4 regions of the Pantoea phytostimulans genome follow, and region 1 is predicted to be linked to each of the others. Evidence: predicted binding sites of a transcription regulator. Region 1 holds the regulator's gene; each other region holds the start of a gene.
What was found. Region 1 encodes Fur, which represses iron uptake genes when iron is present. Its sites were predicted from a motif close to ATAATAATGAGAACNACTATCAA; they were not measured.

Region 1 (3,771 bases):
TTCAGGCCTGCGTCGTCGCGGTTACACGGCGGGCTCTATTCGTGAGTTCTGCCGTCGTATTGGCGTGACCAAACAAGACAATATCGTTGAGATGGCTTCGCTGGAATCGTGTATTCGTGACGATCTGAATGAAAATGCACCTCGTGCTATGGCGGTGTTGGATCCTTTAAAAGTGGTGATTGAGAATTTGCCTGCGGGCCATAACGAAATTATCACTATGCCAAATCATCCAAACAAGCCAGAAATGGGCACGCGCGAAGCTCCGTTTAGCCGTGAAATTTGGATCGATCGTGCTGACTTCCGAGAAGAGGCGAACAAGCAGTACAAGCGTTTGGTGCTGGGTAAAGAAGTACGCCTGCGTAATGCTTATGTGATTCGCGCTGAGCGTGTAGCAAAGGATGAAGACGGCAATATCACTTGCATTTATTGCACGTGCGATGTGGACACGTTAAGTAAAGATCCTGCTGATGGCCGCAAAGTTAAAGGCGTGATTCATTGGGTTTCTGCTGAGCATGCGCTACCTGCCGAATTCCGACTTTACGACCGTTTGTTCAGCGTACCGAATCCTGGTGCGGCAGAAGATTTTCTTGCTGCCATCAACCCAAATTCGTTGGAAATAAAACACGGTTTTGTCGAACCTGGCCTACGAAATGCTGAAGTGACCTCACCTTATCAGTTTGAGCGTGAAGGATATTTCTGTGCTGACAGCGTGTATTCAACGCCTTCACAACTAGTGTTTAACCGCACTGTGGGATTGCGTGATACCTGGGCAAAAATCGGCGATTAAAAATTTCGATTACCGACACGATAAAAAAACAAAAGGGCGATTAATCGCCCTTTTTTATTACTGCGATTCCTGTCAATACAACCAGATATGCTGCTTTACATCAAATTGACCCTGCAAGCATATCTGGGAGAAATCTTAGTTTAGTAAAATTAATCAATTACAAGGTGTGAATTGCTTTTTTTCAGGTAGGCTAAGCGCTCTCAAGCGTTGCTATGCGGGTTAAAAAAGGAAAAAAAATGACCGTTCTCGCCCAGGAAGCTAAACACAGTGTCGTGGTATTACATCAGCTAATTGAACGTATTTTCAATAACACAGCGACCGCGGATGATAGCTTTCATCTTCTGCTTTCGCACTTTCATCCCGACTTTTGTATGGTGACGCCGCAGGGAAGGCAACTGAATTTGAACGAAACTGAAGCGCTTTTTCTTCAGCTGCAAGGACAGCGTGAAGGGATGCGTATTGCGACCAGTGAGCATGTGGTGATTTCTGAGCAAGAAAATGAAGTCATCATTCAATATCGTGAATTGCAAATGATGAACGGTCAAAATCAGAGCCGCATTTCACTGGCGATTTTAGATTGCAGCACCTCGATTCCGCGTTGGCGCTACTTGCAGGAAACGCTCGTTGCCTGAGATTCAGACGCAAAAAAAGCCGGTTATAAACCGGCTTTTTCATATCAGTGCAGAGCAACTTACTTGTCGTGAAGCGTTTCGTCTTCGCGACAATCACCCAGTGAGCAGTGACCGTAAAGATACAAGCTATGGTTGGATAATTTGATGCCATGGCGGGTAGCGATTTCATGCTGGCGCGTTTCAATCGACTCATCGCTGAACTCAATCACTTTGCCGCAATCCAGGCAAATCAGGTGATCGTGGTGATGCTGTTGCGTCAACTCAAAAACAGACTTGCCGCCTTCAAAGTTATGACGGGTTACAATGCCAGCATCATCAAACTGGTTTAATACGCGATAAACCGTTGCCAGACCAATCTCTTCGCCCATATCAATCAGGCGTTTGTATAAATCTTCCGCGCTGACGTGATGGCATTCAGGTTCCTGAAGCACTTCCAGAATTTTAAGTCTGGGCAGCGTGACTTTCAGGCCAGCCTTCTTTAATGCGGTATTGTTGTCAGTCATGCGGATTTTGTCCTGTTACTTTAATCACTTTTGTGGCGCTTGGCCTTGAATGTCGATCTACACCCATTCTCATTTGCGTCTCATTATAGAACCGAAGCAACGAAATGAAAACCGAGTGAAATGCTGGAAATCACCATTAGCTGTGAGGAATTTACCGAGCCGGGGAGGATTTCTACAGAGGTCTGTTAACATTTCGTTCAGCCTCATCTCATATCCAGAGAAATAAGCGGATGACCGATAGGGGTATTCTACAGATTAAACGAAGAAAGTTAAAAAAATGTGGCTATTATTTCTATAGGAATTTCCACTGATTCGATGTGAGCCAGCGCCCACATCGAATCAGTAAGCATTAAGCTTCGATAATCTCTTTGAGCTGTAGCTCATCAAAAATCTGCTTAACCCATTTTTCAACGCGTTCGTTGGTCAATTCTGGCTGGCGATCTTCATCAATCGCTAAACCCAAGAAGTTTTTATCATCGGCCAAGCCTTTGGAGGCTTCAAAGTGATAGCCTTCAGTCGGCCAGTGTCCAACAATCACTGCGCCATTAGGTTCGATAATGTCACGAATGGTGCCCATCGCGTCACAGAAATACTCTGCGTAATCTTCCTGATCGCCACAACCAAACAACGCGACTAATTTGCCGTTGAAGTCGATCTCTTCCAGCGTTGGGAAGAAATCATCCCAGTCGCACTGCGCTTCGCCGTAATACCAGGTTGGGATGCCCAGCAGCAAGATATCAAACGCTGCCAGATCTTCTTTGGTGCTTTTCGCGATGTCATGCACTTCCGCAACGTCTTTACCCAGCTGTTTCTGGATCATTTTTGCAATGTTTTCGGTGTTGCCGGTATCGCTGCCAAAGAAGATGCCTACGAGTGCCATGGGTAAAATAACCTCTTAAATCCTGATGATGAGATGTGTGCTAAAACAGCACATTTCTGCGAATAATAGCAGACGTGACAAAAGCGCGGAACTTGTAAAGCCGTGACATTTGTTTTTGCGTGCGTTTTGCTCGTGTCAGTCTAGTTTGAGTTGTTGCAGCAACATTTGTTCAATCAATTCGCTGCGACTGAGATTGCGCTGTTCCGCCAGCGTATTAAGTGCTTCAACGGCTTCACTGTTCATTTTAAGCTCGACACGGCGTAACCCGCGCCCTTTGTCACGTTTCAGTTGATTGCGTTTATTTATACGCAGCTGTTCATCGCGCGAAAGCGGACTGGTTTTAGGGCGACCGGGACGACGCTCCTCAGCAAACAGATCAAGCGTGGTGCGGTCAGTGTGTTCTTTTGCCATGGCTTAGTGAAACTGAATGGGCGCGAGCGGCGTTTACGCTGCGCAGATTATAAATTATTGGCCCTTACCGCGGCAGAAATAGCCGTCGGCAAATTTTTAGCGCGCCATCATACTCCACGCTAACCGCGTACGCCAATCCTAAACTTTCACCGCCAGGTAATTGCTTTTAAAGCGCAAAAAACCGACGAACACTGCGTAAAACGGCATCAGGTTTCTCAGCATGCACCCAATGTCCCGCTCCGCTAATCACATGTGCATGAGCTGCCGGGAACTGTTTCAGTAAAGCATCGCGATACTGATTATCCAGATAGGCAGAATCACCGCCGCGAATGAATAACGCAGGATGTGGCCAAGCCGGAATATCTTTCCAACCAGAAATGGTCGCGTAATTGTCCCACAGTACCGGCACGTTAAAACGCCATTCTCCATCCTGAAAAGATTTGAGAATGAACTGAATCACGCCTTCTTCATTGATCACGTTGCGCATAACATTAGCCGCTGCACTGCGCAGCTTAACGCCAGATTCTGTGACCGCCCGGATAGCAGCAAAAATTTCAT
Region 2 (3,771 bases), 440 kb from region 1:
TGCGCGCCCGCTGATGTGATCGTCCTGACGACGATCGCTGCCGCTGTTGTTAGCGACAATGCGGTCATAGCGACCTGAAAGATCGAGATGCCAGCGATCCAGCTTCATCTCATCTTGCAGATAGAGACCGGTTTGATAATAGCGACGCGTCGCTTCTGTCCAGCCGTAGCCCGGCATCGCACCCACTTGTTCACCGGTTACGGCATTCAGCGGGTTAGCATCACCTGACGCCTTACTGATCTCATTCTTGTAACGGTGAAAATCGACACCAACATTAACGCGATGCTCCAACGCGCCCGTTGCGAACTCCGCCTGCAAGCGGTTATCAGTAGCCCATGCAGAAAGTGATGAACGTTCACCTGAATAATAGCGGTTCAGTAAATCGCTGTTCGCTGTGTTCCACCCAATCTGATACACCTGATCGAGATCGACATTCGAGTGGCTGTAGCTGCCGGTTGAAGAGAAAGACCAAATTTCATTAAATCGATGCGAGAAGTCGAAACTGTAGATTTGCTCATGGCGCTTGAACTGGTCGAGATCGGTGTTGCCTTCGTAAAAACCGTTGCTGAGTTTATATCCGTTGTGTTCAGTAATGCTGCCTTCACCCGGCACTGATCCGTGATAACCACCAGAAGGATCTTTCTGCAGATAGGCTTTCAGGATCAGATGCGTATCTTCATCCGGCTGCCACATCAGCTGCGGCATCAGGGCATATTTTTCTTCGCGGGTGTGATCGTATTGCGTATCGCTGTTGCGCGTGATGCCAGTCAGGCGAAATGCCCATTGATCGTTGATCGCATTGGTGTAATCGAAAGCCGCGCTGGTGGTCGCGTTGGATCCTGCTGAAAGCTGAAAATGTCCCTCTTCGCGGTATTCCGGACGCTTGGTAATCATATTGACCAGGCCGCCCGGCACGGTTTGACCATAGAGCGCCGAAGAGGGGCCTTTGATCACGTCAACGCGTTCGAGAAACCAGTTATCCACCTGCATGACATTGAAACTGCCGCCATCGCTCATAACACGCAGACCGTCGATAAAGGTGTTATCGACATCGCCGCCGTGGAAACCGCGCAGCGAAATGGTGTCGTAACGCGTCGCCGCACCGGCAAAATTGGTAAAAACGCCTGGCGTATAATTCAGTGCCTGATTGAGATCCTGTGCACCCTGATCCTGAATCTGCTGGCGAGTAATCACCGATACGGATTGGGGTGTGGTGATCAACGGCCGATCGCTTTTAGTCGCGCCCTGGCTGGTGGTCGCCAAATACCCCTGCGTTGGTGATTCGGCGCTTTCTTCTGGTTGTGCCGTGACAATCAACGTTTCAGCCGCGAAGGAAAATGTCGGAGCAGTAAGCGCCAGCGCACAGTAAACCGCGCTGCGTTTCACAGGAGAAGGCAGTGTCATTAGCGATCCTTTCAGGTCAGATTAAGGCAAGGAAACAGTATGGTAAAGATTCTCATTGTTATATTGAGAATCATTACCATTTGTTAAATTGAGTGCAATTCTGCCTGCCGATGAAAGGAAGTCAAGGTAAACAAGCTGATACTGTCGGTTTGATCCGACAGTATCAGAATAGGATCACTGCATTGAAGCGGAACTCTGAGGAATATCGTGGGCGCTGTTACAGGTTTTGTCTTTTGGACAATACTTGTCGAGCAGCATCAGTGTGACGCCGTTGGTCCAGCCAAAACCATCCTGTAGCGGATATTCACCGCCACCGCCGCCACCCAAGTTTTTACCCTCAACCACATACTTTTCAACCAGTTTATGTTCTTTATCGTAGGTGGTTTGCACGTTTTGCAGGAAGCGCAGGCCAACCTGTTTGGCCAGTTGCGGTTTTTTGTAGTGTTCCAAACCCTCTACCGCGACCCATTGCAGCGGTGCCCAGCCATTAGGTGCATCCCATTGCTGGCCATTATTCACCGTGGTGGTCACTAATCCGCCCGGTTTCAGAAGCTGTTTCTCAACCGCGCTGGCGGTGCTGTCGGCCTGCTTATCGCTGGCAACGTGCAGGTAAAGCGGGAACAGCGCAGCGGCGGTGAGCTGCGGATGAACCTGCTTTTTCTTCCAGTCGTAATCTGCGTACCAGCTTTGCTTGCTGTCCCATAAATAGCGGTTGATCGCGGCCTGACGCTTCTCAGCGCGGTCAGCGTACTGCTTCGCCACATTGCCCTGTTTATTCAGCAGGTAGCTTTTCGAAAGAACTTTTTCCAGATGGAAAATCAGGCTGTTCAAATCGACCGGTGCTATCTGCGTGGTGCGGATTGTGGCCAGGTTATGTGCATCGGTAAACCAGCGTGAACTGAAGTCCCAGCCAGACGCCGCGCCTGAGCGCAACTCACGGTACATTTCCGCTTTATCGCGCTGCGGGGCCTTTTTCGCGGTGTTCACGTCATCCATCCAGGATTCGGTACGCGGCACATCACGGGCATCCCAATACCGATTGAGCAGGGTGCCATCGGCGAGTTTAATCACGCGCTTGCTGGCATCGCCGGCTGCCACGATGTCGCTGTCTGCCATCCAGTAGTCATACTCTTTCTGCAACTGCGGCAGATAACGCGTATAGGCTTTGTCACCTTCGTGGGTAGCCAAGAGATCAACCATCAAACTAAAGAAGGGCGGCTGTGAACGGCTGAGATAATAGCTGCGGTTGCCGTTGGGAATATGGCCGTAGCGATCCAGCAGTGAGGCGAAGTTATCCACCATATCCTGCACGCGATCCCAATGACCACTTTCTGCCAAACCTAACATGGTGAAATAGCTGTCCCAGTAATAGACCTCACGGAAGCGGCCGCCGGGAACAACATAAGGTTTCGGCAGTTGCAGCAGCGAGTCATATTGCCCGGCGCTTTTAGCGGTGCGAGTCAGTACTGGCCACAAACCATCAATGTGTGCACGCAGGCTTTGACCGGCTGGCGGCACATATTTGTCGCCATTAGTGGGCAGCGTAAAATTCGCTGACACAAAGCGTTTTAGGTCAAAGCTGCGTTGATTCTTTTGCATCTGCCAGTCGGCAAGAATCGAGGCGGGATCATATTTAGGTAGCGCATCAGCAAAGGTCTTTTGATCAGGATAAAATTTTGCTTGTTGCACAGCGTTAAATAATGGCCCTAAACGCACATCGGGCGGCTGCGGCTGATTGCTCAGCATGCGTGAATTATCATCTGCGTGAACAGTAAATGCGGGCACGCTCAGCAACAGCGTAAGCAGTAATGGTGCGTAGCCCTGACGCCCTTCAGTGGCGTTTACCTCAGTTTTTATCATCGGTTGTTCTCCTTGTCCGAAAAGCGGGTCGCGCGTAACGCATTGACCACTCGAACAACTTTAGACGCTATCTCAGTGTTTCACCCTGAAGCGAGCCGGAAATGTGAAGGCGCGGGAATAAATCGCTAAAAGCAGGGAATCAAAATCCTGCATTTTGTATGGATTTTTCCTTGTCTTCGTTGCCTTTTTCCCCGACGCTGAAAAGAAAAAAGGAGAGCAGTATGGAGATTATCTGGTTTCACCCCTCGCAAGACGCCACGCTCTGGATCAAGGGCTTACAACAACGACTGCCGCAAGCACGCGTGCGTCGTTGGCAGCCGGGCGATAGCGCACCCGCCGATTACGCGCTGGTGCGTTCACCGCCAATAGATATGTTGAGTGGAAGAGAAAATCTACGCGGCGTGTTTGCATTGGGCGCTGGCGTGGATGAGATCCTCGCGCAGCTTAAACGCCATCCCGACATGCTCTCCGATGCGGTGCCGCTGTTTCGTCTTGAAGACACCGGCA
Region 3 (3,771 bases), 1.9 Mb from region 1:
TGTTGCTCGGTACATTAACGAATTTATCGGGATTGCCTGAACGGGTGTAACGGGTAAAGGCAATGAAGTTTTTATAGTCGTTATAGAAGGCAGCCGCGTTGATGCTGACGCCTTCGGTCAACAGACCTTTCACGCCCCATTCGTAGTTATTGCTGGTTTCGGTTTTAAGATCGGGATTACCTATCAACGCATATTGCGCTGTGCCGGCATAGCTGGAACCCAGGTTCCACGAACCATACAGCTGGGTGTCATTCGGGAACTGCGCGCCACGGCTATATTGCAGATAGGTCATTAGCGTTGGTGTCAGATCATATTGGAAAGCAATTGACGGCAGAACCTGTGTATCGGTGTTCGCAGATCCGTACAGCGCTGACACGTCTGAGGAGTCGAGCGCGCTGCTGTTGGTGGTCAAGGTGGAGACATCTCGCGGCTTGGTGTTCTGGTACATCACACGTACGCCCGGAATCACCGCGAAATTATGACTGTCGAAGTCAACGTTGATCTTATCCTGTACGTAACCGCCCACCGTGTAGCTACGGCTGTTGGCCTGCGGCTGCATGATCACACTATAAACACTTGGCGTAGGCGATTGGCGGAACGGACGTTCGGTTTCGATCAGACGTGCGTTAAGGCCGCCGCTCAGTTCATGACGACCTATACTCTTCGCCAGCCGCGTGTCAAAGCCGTAAGTATCGCTGTTGTAATCGGAGTAAACCGTTTGATAGGCGCTGGCGCTCGACGGCATGTAGGTGTTGTCATGCGCTTCAGTTTTCTGCCAGTAAACGCGCGTGATCAGGCTGTCGATAACATTATTATACGGCGTGTATTCATCACTCAGGCTCGCGCCGAAACGGCGCGTGTCACTTTGCTGCTGCGCAGTGCCCCAAACGGTATTACCGGATGTATCCCAACTGTCGTAATGCGAATGATTGGTTTTGTGGTAGTAATCCAGCGTCGCGCTGAGTTTGTGCTCATCATTGGGTTGCCAGATGCCGGAAGTCATAAAGGCATCGGAATGCCAGTTCGCTGGGTAAGCGTCAAGCTCGCCGCTGTTGTTTTCGGTTTCCTGCCCGTCGCGACGGCTGTAAACGAAAATACCGCGCAGCTCATCATCGCCCGCCGCAGCGGTAATGCCGTTGTGCCAGCTACGGTTCGAAGAGTCATAATCGCTTTGGTAACCGAAGTAGGTTTCCTTACCCGGACGCAGGTAATCATCCGCTGTTTTGTTGCGGAAAGAGACATTGCCGCCGATTGAGGTGTTGGGTTGATCGACCGCCGTTGCGCCCTTTTCAATGTCGATGCGGCCAAACATGTAGGGATCAATGTAATCACGACCGATGCCAAAGCTGTCAAGGCCGGCGCGTCCAACATAGCTGCGTCCGGTGGCTTGCGGCAGCGGAATGCCATCTACGTCCAGACCTACACGGTTACTTTCCAGCCCACGAATGTTGTAACCCGTATAACCCGCGCGGTCGAAACCACTTTTTCCAGCAGACGAACCGCCGCTGGAGCCGGTTGCGCTGATTAGCGGTTCGTAACGCATGATAGAACCAAAGTCGTTTGCGCCACGCTGACGCAGCTCTGCCGCAGAGAGCGAGATTTTGCTGCCCGCCCGTTTTTCGTCTTGGGGTGCGTTAACGGTCATTACCGGTTCGCTGCTGCTGCTTTTGCTGGCTGAAAGTGCAAGAACCGAAGGATCCGAGCTGGCGGCGTAGCCGCAGGCTGTATGAATTGCAGAGGCGATCAGCGCCGTTTTAAACAGCCGCTGTGGCGTAATTCCCTGAAAAAGTAGTGACATGAGCGCGAAAGTCCTGATTAATTGTTAGTATTCGCTCACACGCTTGCAGACAGTATCAAAAGATGGCTTCGCACAATAAAGCCATAAAAAAATTGAACTTATTTTTAGGTATGAATTATTTGCCGAGAATCTAATGCAAGTGGTAATCATTATCAATAGCATTTACATTAAGAGGGTTCTTACAGCGCACATTTTGTTAATCTGCACTTCTAAGTGAATAATCAACATCTTATTGAGGTAATCCCCATGACGCCGAAACCGACCATCGAAATACATTACTGCACGCAATGTAACTGGCTAATGCGTTCAGCATGGATGGCGCAAGAGCTGCTGCACACGTTTGCCGACGATCTCGCGTCGGTGACGCTGAAACCAGGCACTGGCGGGATATTTGAAATTAAGGTCGATAATTTTTTGTTGTGGGAGCGCAAGCGCGATGGTGGCTTCCCCGATGCTTCAATGCTGAAACAGCGGGTGCGCGATTACTGTTTTCCAGAACGCTCGCTGGGGCACGTTGACAGGAAAAAGCCTGACGCCAACGCATAACATTGAGGTGAATGAGAAGATTTACTTAGTGCAGCGCTAAAAACAGAGAGATCACAACCAGACGTGTTAATCAGCTGGTTGTGATTTTTTTTGCCGCTTCGTTGAGGGTTGAAATGATGCTCTGCAACGTCTCTTCTGAAATATCTTCCTGCGAAAGACGACTATTTAACGCCGCTTTCATCTGATGGATCGCCTGATCAACATCAGGAATAGAACGATTATTCACCAAAATCGCCAGCGACGTTAAGCGTTCAATCAGACTAGCGATATGCTCGCGGTTCTCTTCCAGCAATACACGTCCGGCCGCCTTTAACGCATAAGCTTTACGTGATGCCTGCGCATCAACCACGCGAATGGCGTCCATCTCTTCCAGCAGCGTCAGGTTCGGATAAATAATGCCGGGACTGGGGGAATATTCGCCTTTGGACAGTTCCTCAACTGATTTAATCAGTTCGTAGCCGTGCGCGGCATTCTGCCCAAGAAAGTGCAGCATCAACAGGCGAATATCACTGGCATCCAGCATTTTTTCCCGACGTTTACGACGCCCGCCACAGCTTCCTGAACGCGGTGCGCTGTCGCGATGACATGAGAATGCTGAGTCCTGTTTCATTGCCTGCCTGGAGATGGGGAAAAGGAGGTTGATAGTAGTCTGCCGCCTGGCAAAATTCAACACAGGCGGCGGGGAGCGCTACTTCTGGTGCCAATAGGCAACGGCGCGTACGTAAGCGGGATCGATACCGCGATCTACAGTGAAATAATCACTGAGCGTTTTGACGAAATTGCCTTCACCGGTCAGCCAGATGAAAGACTCATCCTGCGGAATAGCGATATTATCCAGCGCGGCGATCAGCGTGCCCAGGTTTTCACTTTGCATGGTGCCGTTACCGAGCCAGCTGACATTCACCTCGGCCAGATCCGGCAGATAACCGCGCCCGGTTTGCTCGTCGGTGTAAGCGAAAAGATGCAGCGCTTCAGCCTGCAGATCTTTTTTACGACGCTTAAAAGCCGGTAAACCGGTTTCGTCACAGACATAAAGCTGGAAAGCGTAATCCGTTGGAACCACCAGCGAACCACGCGGGCCGCCCATGATTAGCGTGTCGCCAACGTTTGCTCGCGTTGCCCAATCGCTGGCGACACCGCTTTCATGAATATAAAAATCGATAGTGAGGGAAGATTCACCATCAAACTCCAGCGGCGTATAATCACGCGCCGGAGGACGCACGCCCTCTTTCCATACGATGCCTTCATCAGTCATCTGCGGCAGCGCTAACTCGCCGCTACCCGCTTCAGGGAAAAAGATTTTGATGTGATCATCAAAACCGGGCGAGTTAAAGCCAGCCAGATCGCTGCCACTAAAAACGATGCGCCAGAAATGATTAGCGACCTTGGTTTTACTCGTCACGGTGATGTGGCGAAAACGTAATTCG
Region 4 (3,771 bases), 1.8 Mb from region 1:
AACACCAGCGCCCAATTACTGGCGACCGAACGCATGATTTCCTTCATGCTCGGATGGTGTTTACGCTGGCTAAAGGCTTCGGTTTCTTCCAGCGTGCGACGAATATAAAACAGAAACGGCACAATCAAACAGCCAACCACGAAGGGAATGCGCCAGCCCCATTCGGTGACCGCCTCTTTTGCTAACAGATGATTAAGCAGTAAACCCAGCAGCGCCGCAAAAATCACCGCGACCTGTTGGCTACCCGATTGCCAACTGACAAAAAAGCCTTTACGCCCTTTTGGCGCAACTTCAGCCAGATAAACCGATACACCGCCTAACTCAACGCCCGCCGAGAAGCCCTGCAACAGCCGCCCCAGCAAGATCAGAATCGGCGCCGCCGCGCCTAATGTGGCGTAGCCGGGCACCAGCGCAATGGTCAGCGTACCGATCGCCATTAGACCCAACGTCAGCAGCAGTCCTTTACGCCGTCCATGATGGTCGATGTAAGCACCTAAAATGATCGCGCCCAGCGGACGCATCAGGAATCCCGCGCCGAAGGTCATTAGCGTCAGCATCAATGAGGCAAAAGGGTTGTCGCCGGGAAAAAAGGTTTTGGCAATGGCGCTGGCGTAATAGCCAAACACCATGAAATCGTACATTTCGAGAAAGTTACCGCTGGTAACGCTAAAGATAGTTTTGGCTGTGCCTCGCGACGACTTTTGTAAAGATTGACTGCGGCTCATAACGGCTTCCTGAGGTTTTTTTTCAGTTTTACCCCGCGAACCGCGCGAATGATGTGAGCAGCCTCACCATTTCACTTTACAAAACTATGTGCAAAAGTAACAAATAATCAACATATCAGCACCAAGAGGATAACCACCTTCACAGGCGCTGATTTTTTACTGTTTATGCTGTAAGCCTTTTACCTGAAACAAAAAAGGCAGCTGAATCTGCATTCAGCTGCCTTTCTGTTTAAAAAGCGTCGTTGAGAGGAACGTTACTTCTGTACCGTTTCCATCCCCATCAAACCAATCTTGAGATAACCTGCGGTTCGCAATTTATCCATCACGCCCATCAGGGTTTCGTAATCGACCGATTTATCCGCCTGGAAGAAAATCGTGGTTTCTTTATTGCCTTCCGTTTGGTTATTCAACACGTTGACCAGCGTCTCGGCATTGACCTGCTCGTTACCGATATATAACTGCTTATCGGCCTTGATCGAGAGGTAAACCGGTTTCTCAGGACGTGGCTGCGGCGTACTGGTGGAAGCAGGCAGATTAACGCGTACATCTACGGTCGCCAGCGGCGCTGCCACCATAAAGATGATGAGCAGAACTAACATCACGTCGATAAACGGCGTTACGTTGATTTCATGCATTTCGCCATCAGTGTCGAGGTCGTCGTTTAATCGCATTGCCATGAGAACTTATCCTAAACGCAGTTTTTGCGCTGTCGCAGGACGCGCTGCTTCAGGTTGAGAAGCGACGTTACCCAGATCGATGTCACGGCTTTGCAGCAGCAAAACCTGCGCAGCAACGTCGCCCAGCGACGCTTTGTAGCTGGCGATCATGCGAGCGAAAACGTTGTAGATCACCACCGCAGGAATCGCTGCGATCAGGCCAATTGCCGTTGCCAGTAACGCTTCTGCGATGCCCGGCGCAACCACAGCCAGGTTAGTGGTCTGGGTTTTAGCGATGCCGATAAAGCTGTTCATGATGCCCCAAACAGTGCCGAACAACCCGATAAAAGGCGAGACCGAACCGATGGTAGCCAGAAAACCATTACCGCGACCGGCGTGACGGCTAAAGGCCGCAACACGGCGCTCAAGGCGGAAGCTGGTACGATCTTTAATGCCGTTGGTGTCTTCAGCACCGGCAGAAAGCTCAAGCTCGTTACGCGCATCGTTCAGCAGTACAGCGCTGTGGCTGTTGTCGGTGAACTGCTGGGCAGCACGTGTGGCGTCATTGAGGTTGCGGGCTTCGCCCAGCGCTAATTGTTCGCGTTTCAGGCGTCGTTTGGCCGATGTCAGTTCAGCAAATTTGCCGAAAAAGAGGGCCCACGTCACGACTGAAGCCAACAACAGGCCAATCATCACCACTTTTACCACGATATCGGCATGTTGATACATGCCCCAAACGGAGAGGTCCGTTTGCATCAAATCACTGGCTACCACGCTGCTTCTCCAACTCATGTGCACGGATACGGAACAAGCGCGAATAATAGCAAAAAACCAGCGAATTGATAGTAGTTCTCATTACTATTTACAAACCAAAGATGCGTTTTTTAAACGCAATCTGATTGGATCCTCGACAATTTATAAGGATGTTTTGAAATTGTGACGGTGCATATAAATTTATTAAAACATCGTTTCAAAATGTGATCTTATTCATCCAATCGTTATTGCTTTGTTTCGCCGTACCACATTTTCATGAATGCTGATGCCAAGCGGCCACCCTGCTGGCTAATACCTATGCGCCGTTCCTTTACTGCCCTTCCCATGCTGGAGAAAAAGAATGACAACGATGAAAACACGCCTTGCTGTGCCCCTTTCTGCCGCAGCGATATTATTCAGCGCTGCGGCTTCGGCACAGGTATTGAAGGTGGCGGAAGTTCAACCCGCCGGTTATCCAACGGTAGTGGCGCTGCAAAGCATGGGCGAGAAGCTCAAAACAGCAACCAACGGCCGGCTGGAGATGAAAATCTATGCGGGCGGCGTTCTCGGCGATGAAGATCAAGCGCTGCAGCAGGTTCAACTGGGTGCGATCGATATGATCCGCGTGTCGCTGGCACCCGTGACCACCATCGCACCAGAAACCAGCGTGTTAACGCTGCCCTATATTTTCCGCGATGTCGATCATATGCACAAAGTACTGGATGGCGATGTGGGCAAAGAGATCGTCGAGAAGTTCGATCAGGATCCCAATACCCGCATGGTGTTTCTCGGCTGGACCGATGCCGGTGAGCGTAACATGATCACTAAAAAGCCGCTGGCGAAACCAGAAGACCTAAAAGGCATGAAGATCCGTGTGCAAAATAGTGCGATTTCGCTCGCAACGTTGAAAGCGATGGGCGCAAATCCGGTGGCAATGGGCGTGAGTGAAGTCTTTAGTGCGATGCAAACCGGTGTGGTTGATGGCACGGAGAACAACCCACCGACGTTTGTCGCCCACAACTACATGCCGGTCGCCAAGTACTACACGCTGAGTGGACACTTTATTCAACCCGAGATGATCCTGTTTTCAAAACGCGCCTGGGATCGCATGAAGCCTGAAGATCAGGTGCTGCTGAAGAAGCTCGGTAAAGAGGCGCAGGATGAAGAGCGCCAACTTTGGGCCACCTACACCGACCAGTCGATCGCCAAGATGAAAGCGGGCGGTGTGACCTTCCAGCAAACCAATCGGGACTATTTTGTTAAAGCGACTCAACCGGTACGCGATCAGTTTGGCGGCAAATACCAGAGTCTGATGACGCAGATCGCCGACGTGAAATAACCCTTCCCGCGCCACATTGCCATGTGGCGTGCTCAATCAGGTATCAATTATGACTGCATATTCTCGTCTGATGGATGGGGTTTATCTGCTGTGCATGCTGATCGCCGCGGTCGCGCTATTGATTATGGTGACGGTGATTCCGATCGGGATTTTTGCCCGCTACGTGATGAACGGCGCGCTGGCCTGGCCAGAACCGGTGGCCATCATCTGTATGATCATTTTTACCTTTATCGGCGCGCCGGTTGGACTGCGAGCGGGTACACATATTTGCGTGTCGATGGTCACCGATCGCCTGTCA

Region 2: a site for Fur is predicted at 1,444-1,466, ahead of ACF2G4_RS03655 (TonB-dependent siderophore receptor). Genes of this name have one in related genera too.
Region 3: a site for Fur is predicted at 1,932-1,954, ahead of ACF2G4_RS11100 (TonB-dependent receptor domain-containing protein). Genes of this name have one in related genera too.
Region 4: a site for Fur is predicted at 2,221-2,243, ahead of exbB (tol-pal system-associated acyl-CoA thioesterase). Genes of this name have one in related genera too.

Annotation. Positions count from the first base shown of each region.
Region 1 covers NZ_CP173698.1:315,294-319,064, forward strand. Annotated here, with positions in the region: gene glnS (glutamine--tRNA ligase) at 1-787, shown strand, start outside; gene ACF2G4_RS01500 (hypothetical protein) at 1,024-1,419, shown strand; gene fur (ferric iron uptake transcriptional regulator) at 1,479-1,922, opposite strand; gene fldA (flavodoxin FldA) at 2,272-2,802, opposite strand; gene ybfE (LexA regulated protein) at 2,938-3,213, opposite strand; gene ybfF (esterase) at 3,380-3,771, opposite strand, start outside.
Region 2 covers NZ_CP173698.1:756,736-760,506, forward strand. Annotated here, with positions in the region: gene ACF2G4_RS03655 (TonB-dependent siderophore receptor) at 1-1,404, opposite strand, end outside; gene treA (alpha,alpha-trehalase TreA) at 1,579-3,264, opposite strand; gene ghrA (glyoxylate/hydroxypyruvate reductase GhrA) at 3,486-3,771, shown strand, end outside.
Region 3 covers NZ_CP173698.1:2,388,353-2,392,123, forward strand. Annotated here, with positions in the region: gene ACF2G4_RS11100 (TonB-dependent receptor domain-containing protein) at 1-1,798, opposite strand, end outside; gene ACF2G4_RS11105 (SelT/SelW/SelH family protein) at 2,045-2,344, shown strand; gene ACF2G4_RS11110 (PadR family transcriptional regulator) at 2,415-2,954, opposite strand; gene ACF2G4_RS11115 (siderophore-interacting protein) at 3,033-3,771, opposite strand, start outside.
Region 4 covers NZ_CP173698.1:2,461,768-2,465,538, forward strand. Annotated here, with positions in the region: gene ACF2G4_RS11420 (MFS transporter) at 1-725, opposite strand, end outside; gene exbD (TonB system transport protein ExbD) at 980-1,402, opposite strand; gene exbB (tol-pal system-associated acyl-CoA thioesterase) at 1,409-2,137, opposite strand; gene ACF2G4_RS11435 (TRAP transporter substrate-binding protein) at 2,496-3,473, shown strand; gene ACF2G4_RS11440 (TRAP transporter small permease) at 3,523-3,771, shown strand, end outside.